Regions from separate parts of the Streptosporangium sp. NPDC051022 genome, predicted to be linked through region 2. Evidence: riboswitches for the same ligand, from Rfam matches in the RefSeq annotation. Region 2 holds a riboswitch; the other holds the start of a gene.
What was found. Region 2 has a riboswitch for glycine ahead of gcvT (glycine cleavage system aminomethyltransferase GcvT). Riboswitches for the same ligand answer to the same signal wherever they lie in the genome.

Region 1 (3,773 bases), on a different contig from region 2:
CGGCGACGCGCATGCCCGCCATGACCGCGCTGGCGGCGTTGGTCCCGTGCGCCGAGGAGGGGATCAGGCAGACGTCGCGCTCGGAGTCGCCGTTGGCCTTGTGGTAGGCGCGGATCGCCAGCAGGCCGGCGAACTCGCCCTGGGAGCCCGCGTTCGGCTGGATCGAGACTGCGTCGTAGCCGGTGACCTCGGCCAGCCAGCCCTCGAGCTCCCCGATCAGCTCCGCGTAGCCCGCGGCCTGGTCCTCGGGGGCGTAGGGGTGCAGCCCGGCGAACTCCGGCCAGGTGATCGGCTCCATCTCGGTGGTCGCGTTGAGCTTCATGGTGCAGGAGCCCAGCGGGATCATCGACCGGTCGAGCGCGATGTCCTTGTCCTGGAGTCTGCGCAGGTAGCGCAGCAGGGCCGTCTCCGACCGGTGGCTGTGGAAGACCGGGTGGGTGAGGTAGTCGCCGGAGCGCGTCAGGGCGGCGGGCAGCGCGTCGTGCGCGGCGGCGTCCACGTCGGCCAGGACGGCGCCGCTGACCTCGAAGGCGGCCAGGACCTGCTCCAGGTGGATGAGCTCGGTCCGCTCGTCGCAGGTGATGCCCACGTGGTCGGCGTCGACCGGGCGCAGGTTGACCCCGATCTCCCTGGCCGCGGCGACGACCTGGGCCGCGCGGCCGGGCACCCGGGCGAGCACGGTGTCGAAGAAGTCGGCGTGGACGACCTCGACGCCGCCGTGGCGCAGGCCCTCAGCCAGGACGACGGCGTGCCGGTGGACGCGCCGGGCGATCCGCCGCAGGCCCTCGGGCCCGTGGTAGACGGCGTACATGCCCGCGATCACCGCGAGCAGCACCTGCGCGGTGCAGATGTTGCTGGTCGCCTTCTCCCTGCGGATGTGCTGCTCGCGGGTCTGCAGCGCGAGGCGGTAGGCCGGGCGCCCGTCGGCGTCCTGGGAGACGCCGACCAGGCGGCCGGGCATCTGCCGCTGCAGGCCGTCGCGGACCGCCATGTAGGCGGCGTGCGGGCCGCCGAAGCCCAGCGGGACGCCGAAGCGCTGCGAGGAGCCGATCGCGATGTCGGCGCCGAGCTCGCCGGGGGCGGCCAGCAGGGTGAGGGCCAGCAGGTCGGCGGCGGCGACCACCTGGGCGCCGCGCGCGTGGGCGGCGTCGGCGACGGCGCGGAAGTCCCCGAGCCGGCCGCTCGCGCCCGGGTACTGCACCAGCACACCGAAACACTCGGGCAACTCGGCGGTGAAGTCGCTCTCGACCAGCTCGATGCCGAGCGGCTCGGCCCTGGTCCTCAGCACGGCCTTGGTCTGCGGCAGCGCGTCGGCGTCGACCACGAACACGTTCGAGGCCGTACGGCCGGCGCGGCGGGCCAGGGTCATGGCCTCGGCGGCGGCGGTCGCCTCGTCGAGCAGGGAGGCGCCCGCGACGGCGAGCCCGGTCAGGTCGGAGACGACCGTCTGGAAGTTGATCAGGGCCTCGAGGCGCCCCTGGGAGATCTCCGGCTGATAGGGGGTGTAGGCGGTGTACCAGCCCGGGTTCTCCAGGAGGTTGCGGCGGATGACGGCCGGGGTGATCGTGTCGTGGTATCCCAGGCCGATCATGGAGGTGAGCACGGTGTTGCGCCCCGCCAGGGCGCGCAGTTCGGCGATGGCCTCGGTCTCGCTCGCGGCCGGCGGCAGCTTCAGCCGGTCCTTGGCCCGGATCGCCTCCGGCACGGCCACCGCGATCAGGTCTGCGGTCGAGGCGAATCCGACCGCCTCGAGCATGCGGGTCTGGTCGGTGTCGGCGGGCCCGATGTGACGGGCGACGAACGGCAGAGGGGTCAGCTCGCTGAGCGGTGACAGATCGGTCATGGAAAGCCTCCCGAGGCGGTGGAGACCGGCGCTGGGCGCGGGCGTATGCCGGATCTCCCCCTCTGTCATCTCAACCTGAGAGTTTCACCTCCCTCGGGCGGGAGGCTTTCCCCGTCGGTGAGACACGCCTGGCGGACGCGCCTGCTTTCCAGAGTCGCCTCGTCCATGCGGTACCGGGTGCCTGAGAGATTCCGGGGAGGTTGCTCCTTCGGCGCCCCGATCGCGTCGGGGTCTCTCCCGCGCGGAGTCAGCAGCGCCCCCAACCTTACCCCGTGCGGCGAGCCCGGCGACGACGGGCCAACTCATCCGCCTGGTGATCGCCTAAAGGGTTCTGGCCCGACTCCGCGCGCTCTCCGGGAAGGTCCGCCAGGGAGCCCTCCACCTCCTGCCAGACCCGGCCGAGCGCGATGCCGAAGACACCCTGACCGCCCTGGAGCAGGTCGATGACCTCGTCGGGCGAGGTGCACTCGTAGACGCTCGCCCCGTCGCTCATGAGCGTGATCTGGGCGAGGTCGTTGACGCCGCGGTCACGCAGGTGCTGGACGGCGATGCGGATCTGCTGGAGGGAGACGCCCGTGTCGAGCAGCCGCTTGACGACCTTGAGGACCAGGATGTCGCGGAAGCCGTACAACCGCTGGGAACCGGAGCCGTGGGCGGCCCTCACGGTCGGCTCGACCAGACCGGTGCGCGCCCAGTAGTCCAGCTGCCGATAGGTGATGTCGGCCGCGGCGCAGGCGGTCGGGCCGCGGTATCCGATGTCGGCGGGCGGTTTCACCGGCTGCCCGTCGAACAGCAGACCTGCCTCACCAGCACGCTGGCGTGCCTCCCCGCGCCGTTCCGGGTCATCCTGGTCGGCGTTTCTACCCTCGCCGCTGCTGACCGCCACGCGGACCTCCGGCTTTCTCTCATCCCGCGGCCTGATCTGGGGGTTTGCGCACGGCCACGGGTTTCACTTGCACCGTAGGACTGGGACCAAGATCAGTCAACGACCCTACCCGGCGCGTCGTGAAGCGTAAATGCACCGAAATTCCTACCCCGCGCGGCCGAAGTCCTCGGGCGTGATCGTGTCAAGGAACTCCCTGAACTTCTCCACCTCGTCCTCCTGGTCGTCGGGAATGATCACCCCCGCTTCCCGGACCACGTCCTCGCTGGCGAAGATGCGGGCACCCGTTCGAAGCGCCAGGGCTATGGAATCCGAAGGACGGGCGCTCACCTCGACCCCGTTGGAGAACACGAGATCGGCGAAAAATATCCCGTCACGGAGTGCGACGATGTTCACCGTGCTCAGCCGGACACCGAGCGCGTCGAGCACGTCGCGGAAGAGGTCATGGGTGAGTGGCCGGGGCGGCGGCTCTTCGGCCTGAGCCATGGCGATCGCCGTCGCCTCTGTCATGCCGATCCAGATCGGCAGGTAACGCTCCCCATGCGCCTCCTTCAGCAGGACAATAGGCTGGTTTGAGGGCATCTCAACCCGAACGCCCACGACCTCCATCTGCAACACGGGCTGCTCCGTCTTCGCTGGATTACGACCGGTTTGTTCAACGTAACACTCGTGGGGGGACGAGTGCCTGGTCAGGTTCTCACCGGCCCAAGTCTCCACGCACGGCGGAACGCAGGAGTGAGGCGTGCAATTCCAGTAGAAGGCCGGAAATCTCCCTGGCCGTCTCGTCGGCCCGGTCGATGGCTCCTGGGGCCCTGCGGCGAAGCAGCGGGGCGACGGCCTGCTCCACGAGCCCGGCCTCGCGCTCGGCCGCGGCCTTGACGACCCGCAGGTGACGCGCCCGCAGGCCGAAGGCCGCCAGTGCCCCGACACTGCGGGCCACGGCCAGCGCCTCGGCGCCGTAGTAGCGGGCCACGGCGGCCACCAGGCCGAAATCCTCGAGCTCGGCGAGGGTCGTCTCGTCGAGCTCGGCGGCGGCCAGCAACTCCG
Region 2 (3,773 bases):
CAGCATCAGCCCGGAGACGGACAGGCCGGTCTCGGTGCAGTGGCCGAGCAGTTCGGCGGCCGTGGTGAAGGGGTACGGCAGGACGGTGTCGTCCGGCTTGATCCGGTCGGCGCCCGTGGCGTTCTCGTCCACCACGAAGCCGCCGCCGACCGAGTAGTAGACCTTCTCGCGGATGGTGTCGCCCGTTTCCGAGAGGGCGGTGAAGCGCATGCCGTTCGGGTGGTGCGGCAGCGAGATCTTGCGTTCGAAGACGAGGTGCTCGCCGACCACGAAGGGGATCTCGTGGGTGCCGCACAGTTGGATCGTTCCTGAGGCGCGCATGGCGGCCAGCCGCTCGTCGACGGTGTCGACGTCGACGAGTTCGGGCTTCTCGCCGGACAGGCCGAGCAGGACGGCCTTGTCGCTCCCGTGGCCCTTGCCGGTCAGGCCGAGCGAGCCGTACAGGATGACTTCGACCCCTGCCGTCTTGTCCAGGAGGCCGTCCTGGTCGAGGCCTCTGGCGAATTTGTGGGCGGCGGCCATCGGGCCGCCGGTGTGCGAGCTGGACGGGCCGATTCCGATTTTGAAGAGGTCGAAGACGCTGATCGCCACTGATCTGTTCCTGTCTTCACGTGCTTCCACGTGGTTCAATCGCCGTGATCATGCGCGCCGGTGGACGCGCATGATCACGGCACAAGCTAAGAGATTTCAGGACTCGCCCGAGGTGAGCGCGGCGTACTCCTCGGGGGACAGCAGGTCGTCGGCGTCACCCTCGATGCGGACGCGGAACAACCAGCCATCACCGTAGGGGTCACTGTTGACCAGCGAGGGGTCGTCCACGACGATCTCGTTGACCTCGACGATCTCACCGCTCACCGGTGCGAAGATGTCGCTCACCGACTTGGTCGACTCGACCTCGCCGACCGCGTCACCCGCGGTCACCGTCGCGCCGACCTCGGGCACCTGCACGTAGACCACGTCACCCAGCGCGTCGGCGGCATAGGCGGTGACACCCACGGTCAGGGTCAGGCCGTCGTCGATGCCCGAGATCCACTCGTGTTCCTTGGTGTAGTGCAGGTCCTCGGGAATGTTGCTCACTTTTTCCTCCTGTAGAAAGGCAGTTCAACGACCTCGACCGGCTCACGGCTACCCCGGATGTCCACGGCCAGGCCGGTGGACACGCCGTTGTCCACGTAGGCCATGGCGATGGGCCTGCCCAGTGACGGGGAAGGCGCTCCGCTGGTGACCTCTCCGACGACGGAACCGTCGTCCGCGAGCACCACCGGATATCCGTGGCGGGGCACCCTGCGGCCGGTCGCGATCAGACCCACCAGACGACGTGTCGGCGGGACGTCCCTGAGCGGTTCCAGGGCGGCCCGGCCGACGAAGTCGCCCGGCTTGTCAAACCTCACCACACGGCCGAGCCCCGCGTCGAACGGAGTCAGTTCCGCGGACAATTCGTTTCCGTAAAGCGGCATGCCCGCTTCGAGGCGGAGGGTGTCGCGCGCGGACAGACCGGCGGGAAGCAGACCGTACGGCTCGCCCGCCTTGGTGAGCGCGGCCCAGAGCGGCTCGGCGTCGGCGGCGGCGACGAACAGCTCGAAGCCGTCCTCGCCGGTGTATCCGGTGCGGGCGATGAGGGCCTGGTACCCGGCCACGGTCGCGGGCAGGCCCGCGTAGTACTTGAGCCCGTCGAGGTCGGCCTCGGTCAGCTCGCCCACGATGTCGCGGGAGCGGGGGCCCTGGACGGCGATCAGCGCGTACTGCTCGGAGCGGTCCTCCACCGCGGCGTCGAAGGCCCCGGAGCGCTCGGTCAGCTCGGCGGCCACCCGGGGGTAGTTGGAGGCGTTGGCGACGACCATGAACTCGTCGCCGGCCAGGCGGTAGACGATCAGGTCGTCCAGCACGCAGCCCCGGGAATCGACGATCATCGTGTAGCGGGCGCGTCCGGGCTCCAGAGCGGAGATGTGGCCGACGAGCGCGTGGTCGAGCGCCTCGCCCGCCTGCGGGCCGGTCACGAAGATCTCGCCCATGTGGGACAGGTCGAACAGGCCCGCCGCCTGGCGGACCGCCTTGTGCTCGGCGGACTCGCTGCCGTAGCGCAGCGGCATCAACCAGCCCGCGAAATCGGTCAGCGTCGCGCCGAGGGCCTCGTGGACGCCGCGCAGCGGCGTGGGTCGGGACATGTTCGCACCTCAGACAGGGGTCGGATGAGAGCATCCTCCCCCTCTGTCATGGATGCCTGAGAGCTTCGCCCGTTTTTTGCCGGACTTTCACCTTCGGCGAGGCCACAGGGCCTGCTTTCCAGAGGCACCTACCCGCACGGTCCTTTGCCTTGAGAGGTTCGCGGGGAGGGCTTGCTCCTTCAGGGGTCCTGGCCTGGCTGTCAGGACGCTCTCCCGCACGGGTTCATCGGTGTCGTGGCCAGCCTAACCGTACGTACCGGCCGAGCGAAATCCCCGCGCCGTCCCGTTCCTTCCCGGCCCCCGCCCGGCGCCCTCCCGCCGGGGGCGTCCTCGCGGGCCGGCCCGGGCCCGCCGTCCGGGAAGGCGGCGGGTTCGGCGGCCGGTTCAGTGGCGGACTCAGCGGCGGACTCAGTGGCGGACTGAGCGGCGGACTGAGCGGCGGACTCAGGGGCGGGCGTGCCGTACCAGGGCCTCGAAGAGCGCGGACTCGCCGGAGGCCTCGGGGTGCCACTGGACCGCGAGGGCGAACGGATGTCCCTCCAGCTCGACGGCCTCGACCGTGCCGTCCGCCGCGCGGGCGGTCACGGCCAGGCCGGTGCCGACCTCGTCCACGGCCTGGTGGTGGTAGTGGGCCACCTCGGTGGGGTCCGCGCCCAGGATCTCGGCGGTCAGGCTGCCGGGGACGGGCCGTACCGGCATCCGGCCGAACAGGCCGGGGGCGGGCGCGTGGGCGCGGTCGCCGACCACGTCGGGCAGGTGCTGGTGCAGGCTGCCGCCGAGGGCGACGTTGAGGACCTGCAGGCCCCGGCAGATCCCCAGGAACGGGATCCTCAGCTCCAGCGCGGCCGCGACCAGGCCGAACTCGGCGTCGTCGCGGAAGTCGCGGACGTAGCCGGTCTGTTCGTGCGGGGCCCGGCCGTACCGTGCCGGGTCGATGTCACCGCCGCCGGCCAGGATCAGCCCGTCCAGACGGCCGGCCACCGTGGCGGGCTCGCCCGCCGGGGGCAGGATCACCGGCTGGCCGCCCGCGCGGACCACGTGGTCGACGTAGTCGTACGGCAGCAGCGCGGTGGTCGTCTCCCAGACGGTGAACCTCGCGGGCTCGACGTAGCAGGTGATGCCGATGACGGGACGGGACATGATCTCTTTCCTGCCGAGGCCGGGACGTGGGGCGCAGATCCACGTCCCGGCGCGCTCTCGATGGCAACCGATGACGGCCACCGATGGAAGACGGTGGCCACCAGGGACGGGTGGCTACAGCGGTGTGACGTAGGCGCCGGAGATGCCGCCGTCGACCAGGAACTCGGAGCCGGTGATGAAGCTCGCGTCGTCGGAGGCCAGGAACGCCACCGCGGCGGCGATCTCGGAGGCCTCGGCGAACCGGCCGAGCGGGATGTGCACCAGGCGGCGCTGCGCGCGCTCGGGGTCCTTGGCGAACAGCTCCTGCAGCAGCGGCGTGTTGACCGGTCCCGGGCAGAGCGCGTTGACCCGGATCCCCTCGCGGGCGAACTGCACCCCGAGCTCCCTGGACATGGCCAGCACCCCGCCCTTGGACGCGGTGTAGGAGATCTGGCTGGTGGCCGAGCCCATCACCGCCACGAACGACGC

Region 1: it holds a riboswitch for glycine, as region 2 does, so the genes downstream of both, gcvP (aminomethyl-transferring glycine dehydrogenase) here and gcvT (glycine cleavage system aminomethyltransferase GcvT) in region 2, are expected to answer to the same signal.

Annotation. Positions count from the first base shown of each region.
Region 1 is NZ_JBFBCF010000022.1:100,266-104,038, forward strand. Features, by position in the region: gene gcvP (aminomethyl-transferring glycine dehydrogenase) at 1-1,843, opposite strand, end outside; glycine riboswitch at 2,002-2,093, opposite strand; gene AB0N02_RS30560 (MerR family transcriptional regulator) at 2,109-2,639, opposite strand; gene AB0N02_RS30565 (bifunctional nuclease family protein) at 2,874-3,344, opposite strand; gene AB0N02_RS30570 (MerR family transcriptional regulator) at 3,424-3,773, opposite strand, start outside.
Region 2 is NZ_JBFBCF010000002.1:448,031-451,803, forward strand. Features, by position in the region: gene AB0N02_RS06025 (L-serine ammonia-lyase) at 1-591, opposite strand, end outside; gene gcvH (glycine cleavage system protein GcvH) at 688-1,077, opposite strand; gene gcvT (glycine cleavage system aminomethyltransferase GcvT) at 1,074-2,165, opposite strand; glycine riboswitch at 2,206-2,290, opposite strand; glycine riboswitch at 2,293-2,391, opposite strand; gene AB0N02_RS06040 (gamma-glutamyl-gamma-aminobutyrate hydrolase family protein) at 2,610-3,305, opposite strand; gene AB0N02_RS06045 (3-oxoacyl-ACP reductase) at 3,420-3,773, opposite strand, start outside.